One region of the Kribbella sp. NPDC043289 genome, then DNA from elsewhere that is predicted to be linked to it. Evidence: riboswitches for the same ligand, from Rfam matches in the RefSeq annotation. Region 1 holds a riboswitch; each other region holds the start of a gene.
What was found. Region 1 has a riboswitch for cobalamin ahead of AC0662_RS10750 (magnesium chelatase subunit D family protein). Riboswitches for the same ligand answer to the same signal wherever they lie in the genome.
Positions count from the first base shown of each region.

Region 2: it holds a riboswitch for cobalamin, as region 1 does, so the genes downstream of both, AC0662_RS34030 (ribonucleoside-diphosphate reductase subunit alpha) here and AC0662_RS10750 (magnesium chelatase subunit D family protein) in region 1, are expected to answer to the same signal.
Region 3: it holds a riboswitch for cobalamin, as region 1 does, so the genes downstream of both, AC0662_RS19240 (ABC transporter substrate-binding protein) here and AC0662_RS10750 (magnesium chelatase subunit D family protein) in region 1, are expected to answer to the same signal.
Region 4: it holds a riboswitch for cobalamin, as region 1 does, so the genes downstream of both, AC0662_RS23595 (CbtB domain-containing protein) here and AC0662_RS10750 (magnesium chelatase subunit D family protein) in region 1, are expected to answer to the same signal.

Region 1 is NZ_JBWKCB010000001.1:2,255,639-2,263,175, reverse strand. Features, by position in the region: gene cobN (cobaltochelatase subunit CobN) at 1-2,712, shown strand, start outside; gene surE (5'/3'-nucleotidase SurE) at 2,725-3,492, shown strand; cobalamin riboswitch at 3,637-3,773, shown strand; gene AC0662_RS10750 (magnesium chelatase subunit D family protein) at 3,846-6,143, shown strand; gene cobO (cob(I)yrinic acid a,c-diamide adenosyltransferase) at 6,145-6,759, shown strand; gene AC0662_RS10740 (cobyrinate a,c-diamide synthase) at 6,753-7,537, shown strand, end outside.
Region 2 is NZ_JBWKCB010000007.1:182,396-189,932, forward strand. Features, by position in the region: gene AC0662_RS34000 (3-methyladenine DNA glycosylase) at 1-264, shown strand, start outside; gene AC0662_RS34005 (hypothetical protein) at 274-471, shown strand; gene AC0662_RS34010 (class I SAM-dependent methyltransferase) at 593-1,210, opposite strand; gene AC0662_RS34015 (class I SAM-dependent methyltransferase) at 1,207-2,031, opposite strand; gene AC0662_RS34020 (Fic family protein) at 2,123-3,388, shown strand; gene AC0662_RS34025 (DinB family protein) at 3,458-4,039, shown strand; cobalamin riboswitch at 4,100-4,267, shown strand; gene AC0662_RS34030 (ribonucleoside-diphosphate reductase subunit alpha) at 4,431-7,229, shown strand; gene AC0662_RS34035 (ribonucleotide-diphosphate reductase subunit beta) at 7,226-7,537, shown strand, end outside.
Region 3 is NZ_JBWKCB010000003.1:181,344-188,880, forward strand. Features, by position in the region: gene AC0662_RS19235 (FecCD family ABC transporter permease) at 1-429, opposite strand, end outside; gene AC0662_RS19240 (ABC transporter substrate-binding protein) at 426-1,448, opposite strand; cobalamin riboswitch at 1,477-1,661, opposite strand; gene AC0662_RS19245 (hypothetical protein) at 1,700-2,647, opposite strand; gene AC0662_RS19250 (MFS transporter) at 2,679-3,965, opposite strand; gene AC0662_RS19255 (sterol carrier family protein) at 4,178-4,516, opposite strand; gene AC0662_RS19260 (hypothetical protein) at 4,606-5,238, shown strand; gene AC0662_RS19265 (alpha/beta hydrolase) at 5,252-6,790, opposite strand; gene ricT (regulatory iron-sulfur-containing complex subunit RicT) at 6,787-7,537, opposite strand, start outside.
Region 4 is NZ_JBWKCB010000003.1:1,071,068-1,078,604, reverse strand. Features, by position in the region: gene AC0662_RS23630 (class I SAM-dependent methyltransferase) at 1-138, shown strand, start outside; gene AC0662_RS23625 (phytanoyl-CoA dioxygenase family protein) at 148-1,047, shown strand; gene AC0662_RS23620 (hypothetical protein) at 1,055-1,441, opposite strand; gene AC0662_RS23615 (hypothetical protein) at 1,497-1,868, opposite strand; gene AC0662_RS23610 (alpha/beta hydrolase) at 1,865-3,154, opposite strand; gene AC0662_RS23605 (histidine phosphatase family protein) at 3,212-3,772, opposite strand; gene AC0662_RS23600 (CbtA family protein) at 3,769-4,515, opposite strand; gene AC0662_RS23595 (CbtB domain-containing protein) at 4,521-4,718, opposite strand; cobalamin riboswitch at 4,756-4,880, opposite strand; gene AC0662_RS23590 (LysE family translocator) at 5,365-6,006, shown strand; gene AC0662_RS23585 (MFS transporter) at 6,008-7,384, opposite strand; gene AC0662_RS23580 (DUF1304 domain-containing protein) at 7,423-7,537, opposite strand, start outside.

The DNA.
Region 1 (7,537 bases):
CACGTGCCGCCGGCCGAGAAGCGGATCGCGCTGGTGTTGTCGTCGTACCCGACGAAGCATGCGCGGATCGGGAACGCGGTCGGTCTGGACACCCCGGCGTCGGCGGTCGTGCTGCTCGGCCGGCTGCAGGAGGCCGGGTACGACGTCGGCGATCTCGACGTGAGCGCGCTGGAAGGTGATGGGCTGATCCATCAGCTGATCGCGGCCGGCGGTCACGATGTCGACTGGCTGACCGAGGAGCAGTTGGCGTCCGCGGTCGCGAAGGTCCCGCTGTCGACGTACGCGCAGTGGTTCGGCCGGGCGCCGGAATCGTTGCAGACGGCAATGACCGAGGCGTGGGGCGAGGCACCCGGCGAGTTGTACGTCGACAGCTCGGGTGACGAGCCCGCGGTCGCGCTGGCCGCGCTGCGGTTCGGGAACGTGGTGCTGATGATCCAGCCGCCGCGCGGATTCGGTGAGAACCCGGTGGCGATCTACCACGATCCGGACATGGCGCCGTCGCACCACTACCTGGCGGCGTACCGCTGGCTGGAAGCACCCGTCGAAGAGGGCGGGTTCGGTGCGCAGGCCGTCGTACACCTGGGCAAGCACGGGACGCTGGAGTGGCTGCCGGGCAAGGGGATCGGGATGGCGGCCGACTGCGCGCCGGACGCCGTACTCGGGAACCTGCCGATGGTGTACCCGTTCATCGTCAACGACCCCGGCGAGGGGACGCAGGCGAAGCGGCGCGCGCACGCGACGGTTGTCGACCACCTGGTGCCGCCGATGGCGCGGGCCGAGACGTACGGCGACATGGCGAAGCTCGAGTACCTGCTCGACGAGTACGCGACCGTGCAGGCGCTCGACCCGGACAAGGTGCCGACGCTGCGGGCCCAGATCTGGACGTTGATCCAGGCGGCCCAGTTGCACCACGACCTGCACACGGACGAGAAGCCCGAGGACGACGACTTCGACGAGTTCGTGCTGCACCTGGACGGGTACCTGTGCGAGATCAAGGACGTGCAGATCCGCGACGGGCTGCATGTGCTGGGCGGTGCGCCGGACGGTGAAGCGCGGGTGAACCTGGTGCTCGCCGTACTTCGCGCTCGGCAGCTGTGGGGCGGTTCGTACTCGATCCCGGGTCTGCGGGCCGCGCTCGGGGAGACCTTCGGGGTGGACGAGGCCGAGTTGCTCGCCAATCCCGGCGTGTCCGTTGACCTCACCGATCTGGCGACGCTGGCCGACCTGCCCGCGGTCACTGGCGCAGACGGTGTGGACATCTTGGAAGCCGTCGCGCGGAAGCTGGTCCTCGGCATGGAGACGCTGAGCTGGGACGCGTCCAAGGTCCCGGTCGTCGTCGCCGAGGTGCTCGGCCGGGAGTCCGCTCAGGTGACGGCGTCGCTGACGTTCGCGGCCGAGGAGGTCGTACCGCGGCTGGCGCGCACCGACGACGAACTGGCTAACGTACTGCGCGCCCTCGACGGGCGGTTCGTCGAAGCCGGACCGTCCGGGTCGCCGACCCGCGGTCTGGTGAACGTACTGCCGACCGGGCGCAACTTCTACGCGGTCGACCCGAAGGCGATCCCGAGCCGCAACGCGTGGGACGTCGGCGTCGCGCTCGCCGACTCGTTGCTGGCCCGGCACTTGTCCGAGACGGGGGAGTACCCGCGATCGGTGGGCCTGACCGTCTGGGGAACGTCGGCGATGCGGACCCAGGGCGACGACCTCGCCGAGGTGCTCTGGCTGCTCGGCTGCCGCCCGGTCTGGGACGAGGCGTCCCGGCGGGTGACGAGCTTCGAGGTGGTCGATCTCGTGGAGCTCGGTCGGCCGCGGATCGATGTCACGATCCGGATCTCCGGCTTCTTCCGGGACGCGTTCCCGCACGTCGTCGCGCTGCTCGACGAGGCGGTCCGGACGGTCGCCGCGCTGGACGAGCCGCCGACGGACAACTTCCTGAAGGCCCACGTCGACGCTGACGTTGCTGCGGGCAACGACGTACGCCAGTCGACGGCCCGGGTCTTCGGCTCCAAGCCGGGCTCGTACGGCGCCGGCTTGCTGCCGCTCGTGGACGCGCGCAACTGGCGCACCGACGCCGAGCTGGCCGAGGTTTACGCCGTCTGGGGCGGGTACGCGTACGGCAAGGACCTGGACGGCGCCGAGGCCCGCGGCTCGATGGAACGCGCGTACGCCCGGATCCAGGTCGCGGCGAAGAACGCCGACACCCGCGAGCACGACATCATGGACTCCGACGACTACTTCCAGTACCACGGCGGCATGATCGCGATGGTCCGGCACCTCACCGGCTCGAACCCGAAGGCGTACGTCGGTGACTCCGCCGTCCCCGCCCAGGTGAAGACCCGGACGCTGGAGGAGGAGGCGAAGCGGGTCTTCCGGGCGCGGGTGGTGAACCCGCGCTGGATGGCGGCGATGCGGCGGCACGGGTACAAGGGTGCGTTCGAGATGGCCGCGACCGTCGACTACCTGTTCGGGTACGACGCGACCGCGGGCGTGGTCGACGACTGGATGTACGAGTCGCTGACCACCGAGTACGTCGCGAATCCCGAGATGGCCGAGTTCTTCCGCGCGTCGAACCCGTGGGCCCGGCACGGCATCGCCGAACGGCTGCTCGAGGCGGCGCAGCGCGGGCTCTGGGCGGAGCCGTCGGACGAGGCGCTCGCGACGCTACGGAACGCAGTACTTGAGACGGAAGGTGACATCGAGGACCGCGGCTGATTGGGTTGAGGCATGCTTCCTGAGCGACCACGGGTCCTGATCACCAACGACGACGGGTATCGCGCCCCGGGAATCCGGGCGCTGGCACCGACCATCGCCGAGCTCGGGTACGACGTGGTCGTGGTCGCACCGCTGCTCGACGAGAGTGGCGTCGGATCGGCCCGCGCGGGCATGGTCGGCCGCCCGATCCGGACCGCGTCCGACGAGGAGAACGGCGTCACCTACATCGGGATCGAGGGAACGCCCGCGGGTGCGGTGACGCTGGCGGCCCTCGGCGCGTTCGGTCCGGCGCCCGACCTGGTCCTGTCCGGGATCAACCGCGGGCTCAACGTCAGCGTGTCGATCTTCCACTCCGGCACCGTCGCGGCGGCCGTGACCGCGTCCGGTTACGGTACGTCGGGGGTCGCCGTCAGCCTCGACTCGGAGGACCCGCAGCACTGGCCGACCGCGGCGACGATCGCGGGTGAGGCGCTCGGGTGGATCGCGGCCGAGCCCGCCGGCACGGTCGTGACGATCAACGTGCCGGACCGCCCGCTGGACCAGCTGGCAGGAGTACGCCACGCGTCGCTGGCGCCGCTGTCACACTCGCGGCTGACCGGCTCGACGGCTCCGACCGGGGAGCCGGTGATCCTGCTGGGGCCGAATCACCCGAATCCGGACCCGGACTCCGACGTGGCCCTCCTCGCCGCCGGCTTCGTCACCGTCACCCCGATCGTCGGCATCCGCGAGGTCGCGGACGACACCGCCGCCAACGCCCTCGCCAAACGCCTGAACCGCTGACGCCTGACTGCCTGACACCGGGTGCCGCTGGCGGGTTGCTGCGCCGCTGACGTGCTGTAACCCGTCAGTGGTCACACAACCCGCCACCCGGCGGCGTGGTGAGTGCCACGTGACCGGGATGGGTTCCGGAGGGAGTTGGTGTGCCATGATCGGGCCGACGGTTGTGGAGGAACACCGGTGCGAATCCGGGGCGGTCCCGCCACTGTGACCAGAGCTGTGCGAAAGCTGTGACAGGCGCAGACTCTGGGAGCCAGGACATCCACGGTCGTCCGCCGGCCTACGGAATTCCGCAGTGCCGGCGTACCAGTGCCGTAGCGGGCGTGGACACCCGCTCGACGAAAGGGATTCCGCCGATGCGGGCCGTGCGTTCACCGGGTCAGTCGACCAGCTTTCCGTTCACCGCGATCGTCGGGATGGACGATCTCCAGCTCGCGCTGATCCTGGCCACGATCTCGCCGGCGATCGGCGGTGTACTGATCCGCGGCGAGAAGGGGACGGCGAAGTCGACGGCCGTCCGCGCGCTGACCGAGATCCTCCCGCCCGTCGAGGTGGTCCCCGGCTGCCGCTTCTCCTGCGATCCGGTGCGCCCCGACCCGACCTGCCCCGACGGCCCACACCACGCGGAAGCGGACGGTGCCGAGCGCAGCGACGGATCGCATCACGCGGAAGCGGACGGTGCCGCGCACGGTGACGGACTGCGTCACGGGGAAGCGGACGGTGCCGCGCTCAGCGACGGACCGCTTCGGGGAGAGGCGGACGGCGGTGACGTGGGTGGGACCGGCGGGCGGCGGGGGCTGCGGGCTGCGCGGTTGGTCGAGTTGCCGGTGGGCGCGACCGAGGACCGGGTGCTCGGGTCGTTGCACCTGGAGAAGGCGCTCGCGGAAGGCGTCACGGCGTACGAGCCGGGCTTGTTGGCGGCCGCGCATCGGGGGTTGCTGTACGTCGACGAGGTCAACCTGCTGCACGATCACTTGGTCGACGTACTGCTCGACGCGGCCGCGATGGGGCGGGCGACGGTCGAGCGGGACGGCGTCTCGGTCACGCACCCGGCGCGGTTCGTGCTGGTCGGCACCATGAACCCGGAGGAAGGCGAGCTCCGGCCGCAGTTGCTCGACCGGTTCGGCCTGACCGTGGACGTGGTGGCGAGCCGCGATCCCGCCGTCCGCGTTGAGGTGATGCGCGCGCGGCTGACCTACGAGGCGGATCCGGAGACCTTCGTCGCCCGGTACGACGGCTCGCAGCGGGAGCTTGCCGAGCGCATCGTGAAGGCGCGTGACCTGCTGGCCGAGGTGATCCTGACCGACTCCGCGCTGCGGCAGATCGCGGAGATCTGCGCTTCGTTCGACGTGGACGGGATGCGTGCCGACCTCGTGACGGCTCGCACCGCTGTGGCGCACGCGGCGTGGTCCGGACGGACGGTTGTCGAGGTCGAGGACGTCCGGGCGGCCGCGAAGCTGGCGCTCCCGCATCGCCGTCGGCGGAACCCGTTCGACGCACCGGGGTTGGACGAGCAGCAACTCGAAGACGCGATCAACAACAGCACGCCCCCGGAAGACCCCGACGACGACCCGCCGGGCGGCCCGCCGGGCGGCCCGGGCGGCGCCGACGACCCGGCCAACGCCGACGCGGTGCCGGGCGACTCGAACGACTCGGCGAGCGCCGCGGACCCGACAAACGGCGACCTGGCGAACGACGCCTCGGATGATGCCGCGGATCCGGCCCGCGACGGCCTGGACGACGGCGCGCCCGGCGACCCGAAGCGCTCGGCTGCGAAAGGTGAGCCGGGTGACGGTGAAAGCGGTCAGCCCGGCCCGACGCCGGTCGGTGAGATCGCCGGAAGCTCCGAGCCCTACAAGGCCCGCCTCCTGAGCGTGCAAGCAGCTGGGATGGGTGTCGCCGGCCGCCGCTCCCGCGCCATCACCGAGGTGGGCCGGGTCGTCGGCGACCGCGCGCGAGTCGGCCGCGAGCCGGGCCGACCGCATCTCCTCGGCACCATCTGGAGCGCCGCCCCACACCAGCACGCCCGCGGTCGCAGCGGCCCAGGCCTCGTGGTGCGTCCCGCCGACGTCCGCCTCGCCGTACGCGAAGGTCGTGAGGGCAACCTCGTCCTGTTCTGCGTCGACGCGTCCGGCTCGATGGGCACGAAGAAGCGCATGGGCGAGGTGAAGACCGCGATCGTCTCGCTGCTCCTCGACGCGTATCAGCGCCGCGACACCGTCGGCCTCGTCACGTTCGCCGGCCCGGCCGCCACGGTCGCTCTCCCGCCGACGGGCAGCGTCGAAACCGCCGTACGACGCCTCGAATCCCTCCCGACCGGCGGCCGCACCCCGCTCGCCGAAGGTCTCTTGCAAGCAGCCGAGGTACTGCGGATCGCCGCGATCCGCGACCCCCGGCGGCGCCCGCTCCTGGTGCTCGTCACCGACGGCCGCGCCACGTACGGCGAGAACGCCTTCGCCCGCGCTCGTCAGGCGGCCGGCTGGCTGGCCCAGCAGGGCATCGCGACCGTTGTCGTGGACTGCGAACCGCACCGCGGCGTCCGGCTCGGTCTTGCCGCCGAACTGGCGGTCGACCTCGGCGCGGAGTACCTCGACCTCGGAGATGTTGCCGCCGGCAACCTCGTCCGCGCGGTCACGGACCGGAAGGCGGCCTGAGATGCCGAAGGGGCGGCCGGCCGCCGTACCGGACGACGGACTGACCACCCGCCAGCGCCGCAACCGGCCGCTGCTGATGGTGCACACCGGCGAGATGAAGGGGAAGTCGACCGCCGCGTTCGGGATGGCGCTGCGGGCCTGGAACCAGGGCTGGAACCTCGGGGTCTTCCAGTTCGTGAAGAGCGCGAAGTGGAAGGTCGGCGAGGAGAGCGCGTTCAAGGCGCTCGGCGAACTGCACGCGGCGACCGGACAGGGCGGTCCGGTCGAGTGGCACAAGATGGGTGAGGGCTGGAGCTGGTCCCGCAAGGCCGGCACCGAGGCGGACCACGCCGCCGACGCGCTCGAGGGCTGGCGCGAGATCCAGCGCCGGCTCGCCGCCGAGACCCACGACCTGTACGTACTCGACGAGTTCACCTACCCGATGAAGTGGGGCTGGATCGACGTCGACGAGGTGGTCTCGACGCTCGTCGATCGTCCCGGTCACCAGTACGTCGTGATCACCGGACGCGACGCGCATCCGAAGCTTCTCGATGCGGCGGACCTGGCCACCGAGATGACCAAGCTGAAACATCCGATGGACACCGGCCAGAAGGGCCAGAAGGGCATCGAGTGGTGATTCCGCGGGTGGTGATCGCGGCGCCGGCGTCCGGAGCCGGGAAGACGACCGTCGCGGTCGGGCTGATGGCCGCGCTGCGGAACGCCGGACACGTGGTCGCGGGCTTCAAGGTCGGACCCGACTACATCGACCCCGGGTTCCACGCGGTCGCCACCGGACGCCCGGGACGCAACCTCGACCCGATGCTGTCCGGCGAGGAACGCATCGGCCCGCTCTTCGCGCACGGTGCGGCCGGCGCGGACCTGGCCGTCATCGAGGGCGTGATGGGCCTGTACGACGGTGCGCTCGGGACCGAGGGTTTCTCGTCGACCGCGCATGTCGCGAAGCTGTTGCAGGCGCCCGTGGTGCTGGTGGTCGACGCGTCGGCGGCCGGGCGCAGCGTCGGGGCGGTCGTCCAGGGTTTCGTTGCCTTCGACACCGAAGTGCGGATCGCCGGGGTGATCCTGAACAAGGTCGGCTCGGACCGGCACGAGACCGAAGTACGCGCCGGTGTCGCGCCGATAGGCGTCCCCGTCCTCGGCGTCCTCCGCCGCGACACGCGGCTGACCGTCCCCAGCCGGCACCTGGGCCTGGTCCCCGCCGACGAACAACGCGCCCAAGCCGAAGCAGCAGTCGAAGCCGCCGCCGAACTCGTCCACCAAGGCGTCGACCTCCAGGCCGTCGTCGCCACCGCCAAGGCTGCCCCCAGCCACCAAGCCACCCCCTGGAACCCAAGCGAAGAGCTCGAACAACCGTCCTCGCCGACCGCGCGACCTGTGGTTGCGGTTGCTGGGGGACC
Region 2 (7,537 bases), on a different contig from region 1:
ATGGACCTCTACAAGTGGGCGACGAAGCTGATGCCCTTCACCCCCAGCACGCTGCTCCTGGACTGCTTCGAGCTGGCGCGCGACATCCGCACCCTCGACATGCAGGCCTCGCCGTACGATCTCGCGAAGCTCGGCTACTCCCCCGTGCGCATCGAGACGGCGGCCGGCAAAGCGGAGTACACGACTGCCCAACGCTCCTTCGCCGACCGCGCCAGGCCGCTGCGCCGGCGACTCGTGGAGCTCTGCGACCAGTTGCTGAGCTAATCTCGCAGCATGGGAAAGATCGTCGCGATCGCCTTCGGCGTCCTGCTCATCGCCACCGGCGGTGTCTGGACCATGCAGGGCCTGGGCTACCTCAAGGGCAGCTCGATGACCGGCAGCACCCTGTGGGCCACTGTCGGCCCGATCATCGCCGCCTTCGGAGTGGCGCTGCTGTACGTCGCACTCCGCGGACCGAAGAAACGAAGCTGACCGAGCCGGCTCGAGAATCAGCAGCTCGACAGGACGTGTGCCCGGCACTGGCCAACGCCCACGCTCAACCAACCGGAGAAACCCTCGCAGTGGGCATATACGTACTGTCGAGCGGCCGGACTCAGACGCGCACGATCGCCCATTGGTAGTGCATGACGCGGCCGTCGTCCCAGGTAGCCCAGTCCTCCACCGCGCCGTACCGCTGGAGAACCTCACGCACTCCCTCATCGGAGCGGATGCTGAAGAACCGCCCGGGTCCATAACCCGTGTTGTCTTCCCACACGCGCTCACCGGCGCTGACGTCACCCCACAGGCCGACGGCCAGCGGTGCGCCGGGCTTCAGGACGCGCACGATCTCGCGCAACGCCAGATCCAGGTCCTCGTCGGCCACATGCAGCAACGTGCTCATCGTCCAGCCTGCGTCGAACGTCCCGTCGCCGAACGGCAACTCGAGCACCGACGCCACCTCGGCACGCAACCCGAGCCCACGGCACACCTCGACACTTGCGGGCGCCAGATCCACCCCCGTGTAGTCGAACCCCGCCGCCGCGATCGCCGCACCGTCGCGGCCCGGACCACAGCCGATCTCCAACACCGTATGACGCCCCTCGGCCTGCAACTGGCTGAGATAAGCAGTACGACGGTCCACCCGGGCATCCGGCAGCTCACGGTCGGACCGGGCCCGGACCTCGTTGGAGTAGTAGGTGATCAGGTCCTGCTCGCGGTTCTGACGATTCATGACTTGGTCGCTTTCAGTGCGAAGAGGAGTGGGATTCGCGGGGCGGGGTCAGGGAGGCGCCACCAGCCCTCCGGGGTTTGCTGCATGGATGGCCAGCGGGGCCACGGGAGTACTTCGGATTCGCGCAGACTGGTGAGCTGGAAGCCGGCGCCGGCGAGCGTGCTGACGATCTCCCCCATGCCGTGCCGCCACTCGTAGCTGGTCTGGCGACCGGGGACCTCGTCGCCGGTGTAGGTGACGGTTGAGTCGTGCGCGATCGGCCCGCGTCCTTCGAGGTAGTCGGCGCGGATGACCAGGTCGTCCGACTCGCCGGGGAGAGAGACCTCGCGCAGCGCATTGAGCAACGGATGGAACTCGACGACGTACAGAGCGCCCCCGGGCTTGAGCAGCTCCCGTACGACCTCGGCCCACTGCTTCAGGTCGGGGAGGTAACAGAGCGCGCCCTTTCCCGTGTAGACGATGTCGAACTGCCGACCGTCGACCGCCTGCACCGCGTCGTACACGTTCGCGTGGACGTAGTCGACGTCGACTCCGGCCGCGGCCGCGATCCCCCGCGCCGCATCCAGCGACTTCTCCGACAGATCGAGACCGCTGGCCCGTGCACCCCGCCGCGCGAACTCGATCGTCTCCGTCCCGAGATGACACTGCAGGTGCAGTACGTCGCGCCCCTCCAGCGGACCGAGGTCGTCCCACTCGTAGTCCGCGAACCAGAACTCGGCGGGGCGGTCGTAGAAGTCGCTTGCCGCGTGCAGCGGCGCCCTCGCGTTCCAGTCGGCCTCGTTGGCGGCCACCATGTCCTGCGTCTGCGCGTCGAGAGTCACACCAAGCAGTCTGCCCACAACCGGGTCCACAGCCTGGCAGACTCCCATCCATAGCCTTGTTCAAGGTTTGTGGATAAGGTTGAATAAGAGTATGGCGAGGGTGGAGTTACACCGCTGGCCCGGGCACCCCGATGGGTTCACCCGGGCCGAGCGGCTGGGCGGGTCGTACGAGCTGTACTTCCCGGACCCGCTGGTCGGTCGGGAGTTCAACCTGAGCGACGACGTTCTCGCGGCACTCGAGGACGCCGCCGGCGATCTCGCCCGTCTGGACGCGACCGCCGCCGTCCTGACCAACAGCGAGGCCCTCGCGCGACTCCTGCTGCGCGCCGAGGCGGTCGGCTCGTCCCACATCGAGGGTCTCGTCGTCGGAGCCCGCCGCCTATTGAAGGCCGACGTACTGCGGGATCGGGCGCGGGACGTCACGGCCGAGGAGGTACTCGGCGCGGTCGACGCGATGACCTGGGTGACCGAGTCCGTCCAGGCCGGTGACAAACTCGAGGTCGACCATCTGCTCGAGGCACACCGGCTCCTGATGGCGCAGTCGCCGAACCCGGAGTACGGCGGCGAGATCCGCTACCTGCAGAACTGGATCGGCGGCCGCTCCCCCGCCGAGGCCTACTACGTCCCGCCGCCGGCGCAACTGATCCCGGAACTGCTCGCGGACCTGATGACCTTCGTCCGCGAGTCGCCGCTGCCGGTGCTCGCCAAGACCGCGATCGCGCACGCCCAGTTCGAGACCATCCACCCCTTCGCCGACGGCAACGGCCGGACCGGGCGGGCCCTGATCCACCTGATCCTGCGTGCCGACGGCCTGGTGACGCGCACGGTGCCGCCGGTCTCACTGGCGCTCGCCACCCACGCGACGGAGTACGTCGACACCCTGACCGCTTTCCGGTACGTCGGGCGCTCGACGACCGCGAAGGCCCGCGCGGCCGCCAATCCGTGGCTGCGGATGTTCGCGCTGGCCTGTACGCACGCGACCGCGGAGGCCGCCCGTTTCGAGCAGACGGCCGTCGATCTGAAGGCGTCCTGGCGGGAACGCGCCGCGCCGGTCCGCGCGGGCTCGGCGACCGAGCTGTTGATCGAGGCCCTGCCGGCCGCACCCGTCCTCACACTCGCCGCCGCGGCGCAGCTCATCGACCGCTCGCAGCAGGCCGCCAACCAGGGCCTCGCCCGACTGGTCGAGGCGCGGATCTTGCGCGAGGTCACCGACGGCCGGCGGAACCGCGTCTACGAGGCGCCCGAGCTGATCGACGCCTTCACGCTGCTCGAGCGCCGCTTCGCGAGCCCGGCCGCGGACACGCAGATCGAGCCGCCTAGCAGACCCGTTCCGTCGAGGCCACGACCGACACGCTAGGTGGTTTGACTTTCCGTTCCCTGTGGAGCAAGAATTCGAACATATGTTCGATCGTACAGGGGAGCTGTTATGCCGGAGCCGTTCGACTGGGACATCCTGCACAGGCCATCGGCGATGGCCATGGTCCGCGGCCAGCTCGGCTTCAGCTGGATGGTCCTGTCCGGCCGGCTGGCCCGGCTGACCGACGAGCAGTACTTCTGGCGCCCGAGCAGCGAGGCGCTCACCGTCGTCCGGCGGCACTACACAGGACACTTCCGCGCACTCGGGTCCGGCGAATGGGTCGCGCAATGGCCGGACGAGCCGGACCATCGCGGCCCACGGACGATCGCCTGGCTGATCGCGCACCTGACCGAGACGTTCTTCGAGCGCTGGGAGTGGACGTTCGGCGAAAGCCGGCAGGGCCGCGCGGACATCACCCTGCACGGCAACGCGCGGGATGCGGTCGCCTGGCTGACCCACTGGGTCGAGGCCTGGCAGGACGCGATCGCCGGCCTCGACGAGGACGCGGTGACGACGGTCGGCCTCAGCCAGGCCAACGAACTCGACGCGGCCGAGCCGTTCGGCCACGTCGTACTGCGCCTCAATCGCGAGCTGATCCATCACGGCTCCGAGATCATGACGCTCCAGGATCTGTATGCGGTCGCGGCGTGAGGACCACAAGATGTGCGACACGCGGCGTGGCGCTACCACAAGATCTAGATGTTCCGACTTAGCATCACTACTGCTGGTGGTTCGGGATGGTCGACGACACAACATGTTGTTCATCTCGAGGCAACAGGGGAATCCGGTGCGAGTCCGGAACTGCCCCGCAACGGTGAGCGGTCGTGACGTCCAGCTGCGTCCGCGAGTCCGGATACCTGCCACCGGTGCGTGTACCGCCGGTACACGCGGTCCGAGATCTCGCGGGTGGGTCGCAGGGCGTGACGGGCAGTGGTACCGGCCGGTGCTGCCGTCTCGTCGTGCGCCTGCTCGCGTGGTGCCGGGTCTCCGAACACTTCTGGAGCGCACACCTGTGACCATTGCTTCCTCATCGTCAGCCTCTGTGGCGACGGACCGGGAGATCGAGCTGACCGTCGTCCGTCGCGACGGCAGCAGTACTCCGTTCGACGCCACCAAGATCTCCGTCGCCGTGACGAAGGCGTTCCTCGCTGTCGAGGGCGCCGACGCGGCCGCCACCCACCGGGTCCGCGACCTGGTGACCGACCTGACCGGCCGGGTCGTCGGTGCCCTGACCAGCCGCGGTCTGAATTCGCTGTCCGGGCGGCGCAGCGTGCAGGTCGAGGACATCCAGGACCAGGTCGAGCTGGCGCTGATGCGCGCCGGCGAGCACCAGGTCGCCCGCGCCTACGTCCTGTACCGCGAGGAGCGGACCAAGGCCCGCACCCCCGCCGACGCGTCCGGCGTCACCGAGAAGCCGGCGCCGTCCGTCCGCGCCGCCGACGGCACCCGGTCCCCGCTAGACGTCGATCGTCTCCAAGTGGTCGTCGCCGAGGCAGCTGCCGGTCTCGACGCGGTCGACCCCGAACTGATCCTGAACGAGACCCTCGGCGCCTGCTACGACGGCATCGCGCAGCACGAGGTCGAGCTCGCGCTGGTGATGGCCGCCCGGTCGTACGTCGAGACCGAGCCGCAGTACAGCTTCGCCGCCGCACGTCTCCTGCTGGACCGGATCCGCCGCGAGACGCTGGGCCGCGTGTACGGCGAGCCCCGGCAGGCCAGCCAGGCCGACATGACCGCGGCGTACGCCGACTACTTCCCGCGGTACATCCGGGTCGGGATCGAGGCCGGGCAGCTCGACCCCCGGCTCGCCGAGTTCGACCTCGAGCGGCTCGCCGAGGCCATCGATCCGGACGCCGACCTGACCTTCACGTTCCTCGCGCTGCAGACGCTCCACGACCGCTACCTGCTGCACATCGACAAAGTGCGGTACGAGTTGCCGCAGGCCTTCTTCCTTCGCGTCGCGATGGGGATGGCGCTGCGCGAGGACGACCGGGAGGCGCGGGCGATCGAGTTCTACCAACTGCTCAGCTCGTTCCGCTTCATGTCGTCGACGCCGACGCTGTTCAACTCCGGCACCACCCGGCCGCAGCTGTCGTCCTGCTTCCTCACCACGGTCGAGGACGATCTGGCCGGCATCTTCCACGGCATCCGCAACAACGCCCTCCTCGCCAAGTACTCCGGCGGCCTCGGCAACGACTGGACCCCGGTCCGCGGCATCGGCGCCCGCATCCGCGGCACCAACGGCGAGTCCCAGGGCGTCGTCCCCTTCCTCAAGGTTGCCAACGACACCGCGGTCGCGGTGAACCAAGGCGGGCGCCGTAAGGGCGCGGTGTGTGCGTATCTGGAGACGTGGCACATCGACGTCGAGGAGTTTCTGGATCTGCGGAAGAACACCGGGGACGAGCGGCGGCGTACGCATGACATGAACACCGCGAACTGGGTGCCGGACCTGTTCCTGCAGCGGGTCGAGGCCGGTGGTGAGTGGACGTTGTTCTCGCCGGACGAGGTGCCGGATCTGCACGACCTCTACGGCACCGCGTTCGCCGATGCGTACCGCGCGTACGAGGAGGCGGCGGATCGTGGCGAGATCCATACCTTCAAGCGGGTCAAGGCGGTTGACCTCTGGCGCCGGATGCTGACCGTGCTGTTCGAGACCGGGCATCCGTGGATCACCTTCAAGGACGCCTGCAACCTGCGTTCACCGCAGCAGCACAGCGGTGTCGTGCACTCGTCGAACCTGTGCACGGAGATCACCCTGAACACCACGGTCGAGGAGACCGCGGTCTGCAACCTGGGCTCGGTCAACCTGGTCGCGCACCTGACCGACACCGGCCTGGACGACGACCTGCTCCGGGACACCGTCAGGACAGCGGTCCGGATGCTCGACAACGTCATCGACGTGAACCTCTACACCACGCCGGAGTCGGAGCGCGCCAACCAGCGGCACCGGCCGGTCGGCCTCGGTCTGATGGGCTTCGCGGATGCGCTGTTCACGCTCCGGGTCCCGTACGCCTCCGAGGCCGCGGTCGAGTTCGCCGACAGCTCGATGGAGCAGATCAGCTACCACGCGATCGAGGCGTCCAGCGATCTCGCCGCCGAGCGCGGCCGCTACTCGTCGTACGACGGATCGCTGTGGAGTCTCGGGATCCTGCCGATCGACTCGCTCGACCTGCTGCACACCGCGCGCGGCGGTGACGTGACCATCGACCGGAGTACCCGGCTGGACTGGGACACCCTGCGGGCGAAGGTACTGCGCGACGGGATGCGGAACTCGAACGTGATGGCGATCGCCCCGACCGCGACGATCTCCAACATCTCCGGCGTGAGCCAGTCGATCGAGCCGACGTACAGCAACCTGTTCGTGAAGTCGAACATGTCCGGTGAGTTCACGATCGCGAACCCGTACCTCGTCGCCGACCTCAAGGACCGCGGGTTGTGGGACCAGGTGATGGTGTCGGACCTGAAGTACCACGACGGTGTGCTGGCCGGCATCGACCGGATCCCGGCCGATCTGCGTGAGCTGTACGCGACGGCGTTCGAGATCGACCCGCTCTGGCTGGTGAAGGCGGCGTCGCGGCGGCAGAAGTGGATCGACCAGGCGCAGTCGCTGAACCTCTACATGGCGAAACCGTCCGGCCGCGCGCTGGATGAGCTTTACCGGTCAGCGTGGCGCTTTGGCCTCAAGACGACTTATTACCTGCGTTCCCAGTCAGCAACCCACGTGGAGAAATCCACGCTTCAAGGCACCGACGGCCGGCTCAACGCCGTACCCGTTGCTCTCACTGAGCCCACCGGAGCCGTGTGCTCCCTCGACGACCCGGACTGCGAGGCCTGCCAGTGAGCTCTCTGTCGATCGGAGCGGCCCGTGTCGAGGTCGCCGACAAGGCGATGATCAACTCCCGCGCGGACGTGAACCAGCTCCTCCCGCTGAAGTACACGTGGGCCTGGGAGAAGTACCTCGCGGCCTGCAACAACCACTGGATGCCGACCGAGGTGTCCATGCAGGCCGACATCGCCTTGTGGCGGCGTCCATCAGGGGCCAAAGACGGCCTCACCGAGGACGAGCGGCTCATGCTCAAGCGCAACCTCGGCTTCTTCGCCACGGCCGAGTCCCTGGTCGCGAACAACATCGTCCTCGCGGTCTACCGC
Region 3 (7,537 bases), on a different contig from region 1:
GAGCTTCACCGGCGTCGCTCCGCCGATCGCGCCCACGACGTACACGACGACTGTCGCGACGAGCGCGCCGCCCATCGCGAACCACACGTACCCGGTCAGGCTGTGCACGCCGAACACCCCGATCGCCGCCACTACGGCCACGGCCGCGCCCGCGTTCACGCCGAGAATCCCCGGGTCGGCCAGCGGGTTCCGCGTCACGCCCTGCATCAACCCACCGGACAACCCGAGCGCGACCCCGACCAAGAGACCCGCGACGGTTCGCGGCACGCGCAAGTACGTCACGACACGATCGGTATCGCTGCCGCTGAAGTTCGCCAGCGCCCGATAGACGTCACCGGTCCCGACCCACTGGTTCCCGACGCACAACGACAGCACGACGGCCACGGCCAGCACCCCGACGCAGACCGTGAGCCCGGCAGCCTTCCTCACTTGAAGAGGTCGGGGTGAATGATGCGCGCCAGGTTCTCCGTCGTGTACGCGCCCCGGACACCCGCCGAGTGATTCGCGAACAACCACGGCACCACATGACGATTGCGCACAGCCTTCAGATTGCTCAATGCAGGATTCGCCAACAGCTTGGCGACATCGGGCTGCGACGAGGCGGCCGTCAGCGATGCGTCACAGCAGCCGCTGATCAGCACGTAGTCCGGGTCGCGCTTGATGAACTCCTCGACGCTGATCTTCACGTTCCGCTTCGACGTCAGGTCCGCGAACGCGTTCACGCCTCCCGCTTGCTTGATCAGCACCGTCCCGAAGTCCGGTCCACCCGAAACCGTCAGGCCGCCGCCCTCCAGCGCGGGCCGGATGATCGCCACCGTCGGCCGCGGCGCGTCCTTCACGGCCGTCTCGACCGCCGCGATCCGCCGCTGCTGGTCGGCGATCACCTGCTCGGCACGGTCCTCGACCTTGAACAGCTTGCCGAGGTCGCGCAGATCGGCGTACACGTTGTCCATCGAGACCGTCGACGGGTCGATCGCCTCGTCGCCCTTGCCGTCCGCGGTCGGGCAGAGCGGGCTGAAGATCCAGGTCCGGACGCCGAGGTCGGACAGGCTCTTGCGGCTGCCGAAGCTCGAGTCGCTGCCGGCCGCGCTGAACACGTCGTTGAACCCGGACAGCACGAAGTCCGGGTTCAGGCTGAGCAGCTGCTCACGACTCGGCAGGTTCTTGTAGTACGTCGCCTTCGCCTGCGCGGCGGCGTACTCCGGGAGCACCTCGGCATCCAGGTACGCCGTACCGACGAGCCGATCCGAGATCCCCAACGCGTGGGCCATCTCGATGGCGGGTTGGTACGCCGCGAACACCCGCTGCGGCGGACCGTCGACGGAGACGTCGATCCCGCAGTTCTTGACGGTGATCGCACCGGCACTCGAACCGGCTTCAGCAGCTGGGCCACACCCGGCCAGCAGGGAAACAGACAGGACAACAGCAAGCACGCGTACGACGGCCATGGGCGGACCGCTCCTCCAGCACCTCGTGGACGGGTCGAGCGCCGTGGCCGGTCTCCTGGCTGACGGGTACCGCGATCGCCGGTCGAACCTTCCCAGCCGCAAGCGGCCAGTGGTCTCCCCGAGGGGAACGTCCGGCGAACATCCCGATCACAGTGGCGAGGGCCGCGCCGGTACTCCACCGGCTTCCCGAACACCACGGCTCCGCCACCCTAACACCCGCGACTGTGTCGCAGATCGTCAGCGCGTGTAGATCAGCGCGTATAGATAGGCGCCATCGCCAGCGCGAACTGCGTCATCAGGTCCGGGTTGATCGCCCGGGCCGGCAGCGGGACGAAGTCCACCAGCTTGTCGTCGCCGACGCGGATCGTGGTCCGGCCGGTCGCGGTGTCGACGTACCCCTCGTCGCCGAGCGGGATCGACTGCGAGGTCGCGGCCTTGGCGAGCGGAGCGATCAACGCCTTCGCCTGCGGAGTACGCCGTACCGAGGTGGTCAGCACGCTCGTCGCGGTCACCCAGCCGCAGACCGGGTCGCCGGGCGTCGTCTCGCTGTCGCGGCGGGCCGTCGGCCGCGCGCCCAGCACCTTCTCGGCCCCGGACGACCCGCGGTCGCACTCCGGGCGTGTGATCACCGGGTCCGCCGTCGGAACGCCTGCCGCCTGCCGGGCGACCTCCTGCGCGAGGACGACGTACTTCGCGAGCGTCGCCTTCGGACCGGCGACCTTGTAGAGCTTGCCGCCCAGCAGGAACACCACGAACGTGCTCGCCCCGTAGCCGCCTTGGCCCACCACCGCAGGCTTCACCGGCTCACCCTTGGACGCCTTCTGGCTCGCGGCCAACGTCGCCGCGGTCGCCGGGAGCACCGATGTCTCGATGCTCAGCACCGGACCGTTCGGAAAGTTGCTGAGGGTCAACTGGCAGACGTCGTACGTCGGAAGGCCGAAGTCGGTCGGCACCGTCTTGGTCTGGATATCCACAGCAGGCACCGCAAGCGTCGTCCGGACCAATTCCTGGTTCATCCGCAGGCATACGGACTGCGCGGGTGCCGCCGAGGCCGGCACGCTCGGGCTCGGCGTATCGGAGGGCGTTGCCGACGGGCTGTCCGCAGAGGTCGTCGACACCAGCGGGGGTGCACTCGGGGCGGTCTCCTGCCCGGGACCGCTACAGCCCGCGAGCAGTACGACGGCCAGGCCAGCGGTCATTCCACGGCGGATACGCATGATGCCTGGAACTCTAACCGGCGGTCCGGAGCTCCCTTTCGCGGACGGCGTGTTCGTCGGTACGGGCGTCGTACCGCCAGAACTCACGCAGCCAGACAGCGGTCCCGATCACGCCGGCGACGCACATGACACCGCCGCTGACGATCGCGGTCCGGACGCCGGTCAGGTCGGCAACGAGACCGGACCGGGCCTGTCCACCGAGCGGGCCGAGCGAGTACCCGAGCATCTCGATCCCGGCCAGCCGACCGCGCATCTCGTCCGGGATCGTCTGGTTCCAGATCACCGAGCGGAACAGCACCGAGACCATGTCGGCCGCGCCCGCCAGCGCGAAGAAGGCGATCGCGATCCAGATGTTCGGCGCCAGCCCGGCGAGCCCGACCGCGGCACCCCAGCCGATCGTGGCCAGCACCACCGCCCGGCCCTGGTGGTGCACGTGTTTGGCCCAGCCGCTGGTCAGGCTTGCGCACATCGCCCCGATCGCCTCGGCGCTGTACAGCAGACCGAGCAACCTCGGCTCCTTCAGGATGTCGGTCGCGAACGCCGGGAACAGCACGATCGGCATCGCCAGGAACATCCCGACCATGTCGACGAGGTACGTCGCCAGCAGGTCCTTGCGCCGGAACGCGTAGACGATCCCGCCACCGATCGCCCGCAGACTCGGCGCGCTCGCGCCATCACCCGCGCGGTAGGCACCGAGGCGGGTGTACATCAGCGTCGCGAACACGATCCCGACCAGCTCGACCGAGAACGCCCAGGTCACGCCGACCGAGCCGACGAGGACGCCGCCCACCGCCGGGCCGGCGAGCTGACCGATCTGCGAGGTCAGTGAGCTCAACGCGACCGCGGCGGGGATCTCCGCGTGCTTGACCACACGGGGCAGCAGCGCCTCGCGGCTCGGCCGCTGCAGCGAGGACGCGATCGCGTTCAGCGCGCCGCAGACGTAGATCAGCCAGACCTGCGGGTTCGGGAGCAGGGTGTTGACGACCATCAGCGCGGAGATCACGACCTGGGCCAGGCCGGTGCCGACGAGCAGTTTCCGGCGCTCCACGTGGTCGGCCAGCGCGCCGCCGTACAGGCCGAAGACGACCAGCGGGACGATCGTCACCAGGCCCATCGCGCCGACCGCGAAGTTCGATCCGGTCAGTTGGTACAGCTGGTACGGCAGGGCGACGTACCCGACCATGCCGCCGAGGAAGAAGACCGATCCGGCGACCAGCAGGATGCGGAAGTCACGGGAACCACGCCACGGGGTCAGATCGACGCGCAAGCGGGCCAGGCGGGCGCGGAAAGGGGTTGCCACCGGACCATGGTGACAGGTCCGACCGGCCGGGACGAGCCTGATTTCCGGACCTCGTTTCCACCACCGTCGAAAGGCTCCGGCGGGGACCTCGGACGCGCCTAGCGTGAGGCCGATTGGTTGCCGTGGGCGTCAATCCCACCGGCCCGGACCGGCCCACTGATCCATCCGCCTGGCTGACCGATGCGCGAGGTCGGCCAGGCGGATGCCGGGACTCAGGCGAGCGGGAGCAGGCCGGTCAGGTCGGTGCGCTCGCCGCTCGCCCGGAGTTTTCCGCTGACGCGGGCGTCGGCCCAGGTGACGCGTCCGAGGGCGACGTCGATCCACAGTTCCGGGGGCATCTCGATCACCGCGCCGGGCGTCCCCCGGGTGTGTCGCGGCCCCTCGATGCACTGCACGGCGCCGTACGGCGGGACTCGGACCTCGACCGCGTGACCAGGTGCTTTCGCGACCAGGAGCTTCAGCAACTCCTTGGTGAGCAGCTTCAGATCCGCGCGTTCCGCCGTACCGTCGTCATAACGCTGTAAAGCCTGCTGGAGCGCGGGGTCGGACATCTTCACGACGTGTCAGCGTACGCGGCGGTTTGCGGAGACGCCCCTCTCGTCGGCGATAATCGGGCGGGAGAGAGGGAAGCGAGGTCGGGATGCTCACGCCCAGGCACCAGGCGCTGCTGATGACGCTGGCGGGAATGACCGTCGGTGTGGCCGTGTTCGGCACGGTGCTCGTCATCAACGGCGGAAACCCGTTCGCGGCGCACGAAACGCCGGCCGGGATCGTGAACAGTCCTCCCCCGAGCAGTTCCCCGACCCGGACCGACGGGCTCCAGGCCGACTCGGTGCAGTACGTCGTGCAGAACTTCGGCTCCAGCGGCGACCCGGTCTCCGCCGAGGTGCCGACCGGCTGGAAGAGCGCCCAGGCGGGCACTCGACCGAAGTTCCTGGACCCGACCGGCGTCTGGCAGATCCGGTTCGACACCCGCGGCAGCAAGCAGGCCCCGGACGAACTGGTCGCGAACCGCGTGCGCAGCATCGACGAGCACGACCTCAAGGTGCTCAGCCGGGATGGCGGCACGCTGGTCTACACCTACACCGACCAGAGCCGCGGTCCTCGGATGGGCCTGTCGCGCTGGATCTCGCTCGACGGCGGCAAGTCCTCAGCCGCCGAGATCACCGTCGGCGGCCGTCCGCAGGACGAAGCCGGCCTGCGCGCGATCCTGCAACACGCCACCGACACCATCAAGCTGCCGGTCGAACCGGGCGACAACCGGCCCAACTAGCGCGGGCCGGGCGCTAACACTTGATGTCGGCAGCCGGCGTGTTGCCCTGCACCAGATAGCTCTCGACGACGTTCTTCACGCAGGCGTTGCCCGACAGGTACGCCGTGTGCCCGTCGCCGTCGCGGCTGACCAGGACACCGCTTTCCAACTGGTGCGCCAAGCCGACCGCCCACTCGTACGGGGTCGCCGGGTCGCGCGTCGTACCGACGACCATGATCGGCTTCGCACCGGCCGCCTTGATCTTGTGCGGCTTGTCGACCGGCTTCACCGGCCAGTTCACGCACGACACCGACGACCAGGCCAGGAACTCACCGAACCGCGGTGACGCCGCCTTGTACTCCGGGGCCTTCGCCTCGATCTGGGCGATCGACGTGAAGTCCGGGTGGTCGAGACAGTTGATCGCGATCTGGACCTCGTTGGAGTTGTCGGCGTACCCGGTCTGCTGGCGATCGGTGTACTCGTCGGCCAGCGCGAGCAGGCGGGCACCGTTACCGGCCAGCCCGTCGGCGACGGCGTCCTCGAGCCGCGGCCAGAAGTCCTTCAGGTACAGCGGGTAGATCATCCCGAGGATCACCAGCGCCTGCGTGACCTTGCGGTTCCCGGCCCCCGGCAGCGGGTTCGCGTCGCTGTCCTTGATCAGCTGGTCGATCTTGCCCAGCACCTCGTTCTTGCTGCTGCCGAGCTTGCAGGACCGCTGCGCGCAGTCCTCCGCGAACGCGTCCAGCGCCTTGTCGAACCCCTTCGCCTGCGCGATCGCCATCTGCTCGGACGTGATCGACGGATCGACGGCACCGTCCAGGACCATCCGGCCGACGTTCTTCGGGAACAGCTCGGCATACGTCGCGCCGAGGAACGTGCCGTACGACATCCCCATGTAGTACAGCTGCGGGTCGCCGACGACACCGCGCAGTACGTCGATGTCGCGGGCCGCGTCCTTGGTGGACACGTGCGGGAGCAGCTCTCCGGAGCGCTGCTCGCAGCCGGCGGCCAGCGTCTTCGACTGCTTGTCCAGGTCGTTGATCTCGGCGGCGTTGTCCGGGCTGCCGTCCGCGGCGATCATCGCGTCGAGCTGGGCGGTGTCCAGACACTTCACCGGGGTGGACTCGCCGACGCCGCGCGGGTCCCAGCCGATGATGTCGAACTTCCGCAGCAGCGACGACCCGAACAGCATCGGCGCCTGCTGCGCGAATTCCTGCCCCGAGGCGCCGGGCCCACCCGGGTTGATGAACAGCGTGCCGATCCGGCCGCCGCGGTCCCGCGCGAGCACCTTCCGGGCCCGCAGCTCAATCGTTTGCCCGGTGGGCTTGGTGTAGTCCAGCGGGACCTCGATGGTCGCGCACTGCTGGTTCGAGCCGCAGCGCTCCCAGTCCGGCTGCTGCTGGTAGAACTTCTCCAGCCCCGCCGGGATCGGCCCCACCGGCCCGCTGGGCGGGTTGCTCCCGACGCCGGCCGCCGTACCGTCCCCCGCGTCCTGGGCGCGACCGGCCACCCCACAGCCGCTCGCCAGGACCGCAAGGGTTGCCACCAGTACGGTCGACCTGCGGAATCTCACTGCGGGGTTTCTCCCTCGTCGTCGTGGTGCAGGCGGCGGCGCCGGCGTGGTTTCCGGGCCCGCCGCTCCTCGCGAGTCTCCGCGACCGGCTCCGCGACCGGCTCGGTGGCCGGCTCGGTGGACGGCTCGGTGGCTGGCTCTGCAGGCTGCTCGGCCGGCTGGTCCGGTACGGCGTCCTCGACCGGTGCTGGTCCCTCGACCGGTACCGCGTCCGGGGTCGTCGTACTGGACGCCTCGTACTGCTGCCGCGGCGAGCACACGTCCGCCCGGCTGCACGCACACCGGCGCCCGGAGGCCGCCAACCGAACGACCACGGTGTCGCTCGGAACGTTGTGCCCGACCACCACTCCATCACCCGCGGGGGTCTCCACCGCGGTCCCGGTCGCCGGAGCCTTCGCGGTGAACTCCTGGTACAGCGGGTGCTCGTACTTCAGGCAGCACATCAGCCGGCCGCACGCGCCGGAGATCTTCAGCGGGTTCAGCGGCAGGTCCTGGTCCTTCGCCATCCGCACGCTGACCGGCTCGAAGTCCTTCAGGAACGTCGCGCAGCACAGGTCCCGTCCGCAGGGCCCGATCCCGCCCTGCAGCCGCGCCTCGTCCCGCGCGCCCACCTGGCGCAGCTCGATCCGGGCCCGCAGCGCCCGGGCGAGATCCCGTACCAGCTCGCGGAAGTCCACCCGGTGCGGGGCGGAGAAGTACACGATCACCAGCTGATCCACGTCCGCGCGCCGGTCGACGAAGTCGATC
Region 4 (7,537 bases), on a different contig from region 1:
GGGTACGGCGGCCACCCGATGAACATCCACGTCCACCGCTGGACTGCGCCTGCCCTGACCGAGCTCGCGGTCGCCGCAGGCTTCACGCCGTACCTCGACGGAGAAATTCCCGGCGACCGGCTGCTCTTCCACAGGTAGCCTCAGCGCATGACGCCGACCGAGGCCGCGGAACAGTGGCGAACGCAGGGGTTCGTGGTACTGCCGGAGTTCCTGTCCCCGGCTGACCTGGCGCCGGCGCTCGGCGAGCTGCCGACGATGTTCCCGACACCGGAGGGCTTCCACGACGGGACCGACGAGCGGCGCTCGCGGTACATCGAGGACGAGTTCGACGGCATCGACACGTTTCCGTTCGCGAGCGTCGAGTTCAGCAGGCTCGCCGTCCACCCGAAGGTCATCGACCTCGCGGAGACGTTGCTCGGGCAGTCCGCTCTGCGGCTCTCGTCGGCCGAGGCGTGGGCGAAGTACACCGGCGCGACGTCGTACGACCAGGAGTTGCACCGCGACTACCTGAACCAGACGATCGTCGTACCGTCAGCTGCGGACCGCTTCCAGCATCTGGAGCTGTTCGTGTTCCTGGTCGACGTACCGGAGGAGCTCGGCCCGCCGCACCTGGTGCAGTACGAGCACACCGCCGAGCTGCCGATGAACCCGAACTTCTTTCCACGCTCGGGCGGCAAGGGCGACTTCGTGTCACCTGACGACAACACCCGCCTGTACGACGCCGAGCAGTCAGGCGCCGGTCCGGCCGGGACGGTGATCGCGTTCAACACCCGCACGTTCCACCGCGGCACGGGACTCCGCAGGCCCCACGGCGCGCGGTACTCGATGCAACTCGTCTACCGCCCGGCCGAGGCCGACTGGGGCCAGCGCGTCGCCTGGGCCGCCCGCAGCCACGAGCCCGCCTGGTACGACTTCGTCCGCCGAGCCACGCCCCGCCAGCTGGCGCTCTTCGGCTTCCCGCCGCCGGGGCATCCCTACTGGACCCCGCAAACCCTCGCCGGCACCGCCGAGCGCTACCCGCGCCTGGACCTCACCCCCTGGCGCTAGCGGCGGACTACAGGTCGTCGACGTACGGGGTCTGGCCGGTGAAGGTCAGGCGCCAGTCGGTGTTCAGGGCGTCGACGGTGAGGTCGTAGCCCTGGCGGCGCGCGGTGAGTTGGTGGTGACCGTCGACGACCTCGGAGATGGTGACTTTCCAGTCGCGAGCCTCGAGGGTTTCGGCGGCGAAGCTGATCTGTGCCTCGGGGTCGGGCGTGATGGTGGGGTCTCCGGTCTCGACGGTGATGGTGCACACGGACTCGGGGCCGTGCGGGTCGGCGAGCGCGGACTCGTCCACCGGGCCGACGTCCTGCGTCACCGCCGGGGTCTGGTCCGGTACGACGATTGCCGCCACCGCGAGGAGTTCCGAGCGGAGGAAGTTACGAGCTTCGGTCAGCGTCACGCTTCCGTGATACACCGTGCGGCCAAGGCTCGCGAGGCCACGCCGCGTTTCGAATTCATGAAACCAGCGGTGTCTCGCCGGTGAACGTTATCCGCCAGTCAGTGGTCCACGCGTGGACCGCGATCTCGTACCCATTCCGGACGGCCGCGACCCGAAAATGCCCGTCCTCCGGGGCCGCGACCTCCGCGGTCCACCCCCGGGCACGCAGTGCCTCGGCTGCGGCTGCGACCTCCGCCTCGGGATCCGGCGCCGACGGGTTCCCGGTCTCGACGGAGATCCGGCACACGGTCGCCGTCCCCCGGCCGTCGAACAGTACGCCGGGATTCACCGGCCCCGGGTCACGCGTCACCACCGGCCGCTGACCGGGTACGACGGCTGCCGCCACCGCCAGCAACTCATCCCGCAGGAACTCCCGCTGCTCGCTCATCCCCGTCCACCTCCCGACGGCCGCGACCGCCCTGTACCCGCCGCCCGCGATCCTCCTATACTGCCCCGTCCACCAGCCCCACGCCCAGTGACCCCACGCCCCACAACGCCACGCTCCCCAGCCACCTGCTCCGCGGAACTCCACCCCGGCGCCCGCTCCCCGACAGTCGGACCAGCGCCAGCCGGACCGCTGGCACTCAGTTTGGCGGCGTTCGCGGGGGCTTCTTCGCGTGCGGACGGTGCGGGTGAAGTATCGCGGGCGTGCCGGGAGTGTTTGGTGAGTGCTGCAAGTCCGTCGAACACCCGCGACGCCGTCTTCGCGGCCGCGTTGAAGGCGTCGCCCCACGACGCGCCGAGGAGCAGCTTGGTCTCGGCGCCCCGGCTGGTGTTCGTGCGGGTGATGTCCTTCAGCTTGCCCGAGACCACCCGGCCGATGTTGCGGAGCGCCTCGCTGTTCGGGCGGTAGTACTCGTTGTGCCAGCGCACCGACACCGCCTCGTCGCGGGCGAGCGGGTCGTTGGTCTCCATCCGGATCGCGTCGACGAACGTCGCGGGGTCCGGCCCGTGCCACTCCGAGAGCGCGACATAGTCGCCGGGCGCGCGCTCGACGTACAGCGTCGTCGCCGGTGTCACGAAGTCCGATGCCTCGTCGACGCGCTTGTCGATGCCCGGCGACCCGGTCATCACCACCTGCGGCGGACGGGCGCCGACCTCGAGCGCTTTCCCGACCACTTTCGTGCCGTACGAGTGCGCAACGACCGTGACGTCCGCCTTCTCCGCCTTGAGCTCGTCGACCTCGTCCAGGAACACCTTGAGCAGCGGCCCGCCCTCGGCCGCCGCGTCGTCCTCCGCGGCCTTGAGCAGGCCCTGCGGCGAGCTGTAGTCGAGCCAGACGATCACCGCGGTCTCCGGCCCGGCCTCCTGCTTGATCAGGTCGCCGCGGTCCGACTGTCCGGAGAACGTGTCGAGGCTGTTCCCCATCCCGGGAACCAGTACGGCGACGTGCTTCGCCTTCGGGAGCTCGCCGAGCACCTCGATCGCCCGCCCTTGTCCCTTCGGGTCGACCTTCAGGAACTGCCGCTGCCGCTGGACGTGAACGACGTTGCCGTCGGCATCCGTCTCGCTCACGGTGACCGGGGCCAGCAGCTCCTCGACGGTCTTCAGGCGCTTGAGTTGCTCGTCGTCCGCGGTGCCGTCGTCGGCCGCCGTCTGCAACCGCTCGCGAGCAGCCTCGAGCACCGCCAGATTGGCGCGGAACCGTTCGGCCAGTTGATCAGCCTCAGCCATGATGACTCCCCGTGACAGCCGGTCACCTGGGCGTGAGACCGGGCCACCGGCAGTTTGTCAGGCGGAGGGCACGAAGGCCAGAGACCAGTTCCCGCTGTGGTGGGACAGGCTGACCGTGGCGAGCGGCCGGACGTCGACGTGTCGCAGCGACTCGGCGGGCGCGTCCACGACGTACAGGACGATCGCGCGGACCACCGCCGGGTGGACGACGGCGAGGATCGCGCTGGGTTCGTCGTGCTGCCCGGCCACGTCCCCGAGCCAGTCGGCGACCCGGGCGAGGACGTCGTTCTCGGTCTCGCCGCCCGGCGTCGCGGTGTGCGGCCGTTCGAGCCACGCCGAGACCCGCGTCGGGTCGGCCGTGAGCAGATCCTCCAGCTCGCGGCCTGCCCAGTCGCCGTACTCGCGGTCCCGCAGCTCGGGGGCGACGATCGCGTCGTACCCGAGCGCAGCGGCTGTCCGGACGGCGGCCTGCTCAGGTCCGGAGTACACCGCGTCTGCCGAGAGCTTCAGGTCGCGCGCCGCCTCGACACTCGCCGCGTCCGGCTCGGCGTCGCCGCCGAGCACGAGTCCACGCAGTGCGGGTGTCAGGGCGTGCGCGACCAGGGTCAGCGTGGTCAAGCCGCAGCCACCTTCGATCGGATCGGCCGGCGGTCCACCGCGGCCGCGTACCCGAACCCGAGCAGGAGCCACAGCGTCGCCTGCGTACCGAGCGAGGCGAACCGGAACTGCCATAGCAGCGTAGCGGGGAACGTCTCCGGAACCTCGTTGATCCGCGGCAGGATCAGGTACGCCGCCACGACGGTCGCGAGCAGTCCGACGACACCACCGGCGAGGCGGGCGACATCGCCGTACCGCGCGGCCCAGCGGGACAGGGCGACCCCTGCCCACACCGCGAGCAGGCCGATGACCAGGGTCAAGAGGTAGGTGACGGTCCGCCGGGTGATGGTGTCGGGGTCACCGACCGCCGGCGGATTGGGTGGGTACTTGAAGAACGGGACGAGCACGATGCCGATGAAACCCGCGGCGGCGAGTCCGAGCGCGGCGTACGCGTCGTTGCCGGTCCGGAGCTTGCGGCGGAGCAGCGTGAACGCGACCGCGAACAGGCCGCCGAGCGCGACGCCGTACAGGCTGGTCGCGAGAAACAGGCCGGCCCGCTGGCCGTCGCGGCTGACCAATGGCTGTTCGTCCTCCGCCTGGTCAGCGTGGTTGTGGTCGTGAGTGTGCGCGGCACCGGCCTCTTCGATCGCGATCGCCGCGTCGACACGCGGCTCGCCCATCACGTAGGCGAACGTTCCGGCCAGCAGGCCGGCGAAGAGTCCGACGATCAGTCCGCGCACCAGGAGCGATCCGAAGGTGCGCATCTGATCTAGTGGCAGGGCACGCCGAGCAGGTGGCGACCGTCGTGCATCAGCTCGTGCAGGTACATCCCCGACTGGGAGACCGCGCCCTGGTCGAACCCGACCAGGTAGGCGAGCAGCAACATCAGGCCGACGCTGGTGAGCGCAGCAGCGAGAAGCTTGGGCGAGAGAGCCGGTACGGCGATCGTGCGGGCAGGAGCTGCCATTGAACTGAACCTCCTGGGGAAGTGCGCGTCCCCTTAGAAAGGCTGCTGTGCCCGAGCGTCCTGACTCACGAACCGAAGCTCGCTCACAGTGGCGCGGCCGTGCCGGACTCTCACCGGCTTCCCTCATGGCACCGCAGGTTGACCCTGGAACGGTAGAGCCCACACCGAACCCCGGTCAACGCGCCACGGCGCGCCGGTGACCAATCCCACCCCCACCCACCAGCCGCCCGGCGTGCGGCCCGACCGCCCACCTGCCCAGCCCCTCGCTCGACCACGCCGGCAGCCCACTTCCGACGTACGCCGTCCTGCCGCTCGCCTCACGACGCCCCCAACCCAACCCCGACGTACGGCACTCCGCCGCTCCCCCACCACGTCCACTCCGCGCACCCCCATCCCCACGCGACCACCACCCTCGGCGCCCCTCGACTACTGCCGAGTCGTGGCAATTGGCATGTGACCCCCAACGCGAGTCGTGAGTTCCGGCTGTCGATTTGCAACCAGGACCCACGACTCGGCGGGATCGCCGCGGGTAGAAGCCGAGGCGGGACGCCGGCCCGAGCATCGGCTTCTGCTGGGTGGGCATCACGCTCAGCTCGAAGGCGCCGCGAGCCGAGCGGTGAGTGAGGGGAGCGTTTACTCTGGGTGGATGCCGTCCGCTCATCATTTGGTTGCGTTTGCGATTACTGCGTTCATCATCATCGTGGTTCCGGGGCCCAGCGTGTTGTTCATCGTGGGGCGGGCGTTGGCGGTGGGGCGGCGGGAAGCCGTGTTGACGATGGTGGGGAACACGCTCGGTGCCGCGACGATGCTGGTGTTGATCGCGCTCGGGCTCGGGACGTTGATCGCGGCGAGTGCGGTCGCGTTGACGATCGTGAAGCTGGGCGGGGCGGCGTACCTGATCTATCTGGGGGTGCACGCGTTCCGGTCGCGGAAGTCGCTCGCGGAGGCGCTTGCCAGGGGGGTGAAGCCGGGGAGCAGCCGGAAGACCGTGCGGCAGGGGTTCCTGGTCGGGGTGACGAACGCGAAGACCGCGGTGTTCTTCGCGGCCGCGCTGCCGCAGTTCGTGGACAAGGGTGCGAGCAGCCCGGCGTGGGCGCAGATCCTGGTCCTCGGGTTGATCTTCATCCTGATCGCGCTCTGCTCGGACAGCGTCTGGGCGGTGGTGGCCGGTACGGCGCGCGAATGGTTCGCCCGCTCGCCGCGCCGGCTCGAGCTGGTCGGTGGCACCGGTGGTCTGATGATCATCGGTCTCGGCGCCAGCATCGCCGTCACCGGTTCCAAGGAATAGCTCAAACAGCAGCGGTACGTCGTCCCGCCGCGACACCGAGCAGCGCCAGCAACGCCGGGACACCGAACGCGACGACGTACGCCATGACCGCGGAATGCGGCTCCATCGCGGCGAACAACGACCCACCGATCGCCAGCACCGTTGCCGTGGACAACGAATCGCTCAGCTGCAGCGCGGAACTGTTCACACCCTGCTCGTCAGGCTCCGAGTACTCCAGCACCAGCACGGAAAGCGTGGGGAAGACCGTACCCATCCCGAGCCCGGTCAGGCTCCATCCGAGGATGCCGACGACGACCGGTACGTGCGGGTTCAGCGTGAGCGTGGCGGTGACGATGCCAAGCACGATCAGGATCATGCCGGCCTGCAGGAACACCTCGTGCGAGAACGGCTGCTTCGGGCGCCCGCGGTACCACGACGCCGCGGTCCAACTGAGCGCGCTGACGGTCAGGACCAGCCCGGCCAACGAAGGGGACAGCCCGCGCTCGCGGGTCAGCATCAGCGGAAGGAACACCTCGGCGCCGAATCCGGCCGCGGCGACCAGGCCACGGAGCGCGATCACCGAAGGCAGTCCGCGACCGAAGGTGAACGTCCCGCGCGGCAGCAGCCGCGGCCCGAACGCGATCACCCCGGCCAGGCCGATCACGAGCAGCGCAATCTGGAGTACGCCGTGCTGCTGCCCGACGTAATGCAGCAGTCCAACCCCGACGGCCGCCGCGACCGCCCACAGCGCGCGCTTGTCCCAGAGTTTCCCGGGACGCGGCTCGTGCGTGTCGCCGCGAGCCAGTCCGGGCCGCATCACCAGCGCGGCCGGGATCGCGAGCGCGGGAACGGCGAGGAACACGATGCGCCAGCTGGCGTGCTCGACGATCAGTCCGGCGATCGCGGGACCGACGAGTGACGGCACCACCCAACCGGTAGCGAAGGCGGCGAAGATCCGCGGCCGTAGCCGGGCCGGGTACAGCTGCCCGACCACGACGTACAGGGCGACCGTGAGTAGACCGGAGCCGAAGCCCTGGATGATCCGGCCGATGACCAGGACCTCCATCGTCGGCGCGAATCCCGCGATCAGCAGGCCGGCCAGGAACCACGCCGTACCGTGCCAGAGCGGGCGGGTCGGGCCTTTCAGGTCGCTCCAGGTACCGGAGATGACCATCGCGACGACACCGGAGGCGAGTGGTCCGCCGAACGCGAGCGCGTACAGACTGAGGCCGTCGAGCGCCTGGGCGACGGTCGGCATCGCCGTCGCGACCGCGAGCGACTCGAACGCGACCAGGGTGATCAGCGCGACCATGCCAACGGTCAAGGCGCGGTACTGCGGGGAGAGAACGCCACCGGTGTCGGCGGCAGGCCCGGTCGCGGGCTCGGCAACGGTCGTCATGCCGAGAAGCTTCGGACCTCAAGTGCGCTTCAAGTCAACTAGAGAATCGCGGCGAGCACCAGCGCGAGGATCGGCGGGACGGCCTGGGTGGCCGCGGCGCGCAGCATCCGGCGGTCGGAGGCGAGCAGTACGACGCCCGCGCCGGCCATGCAC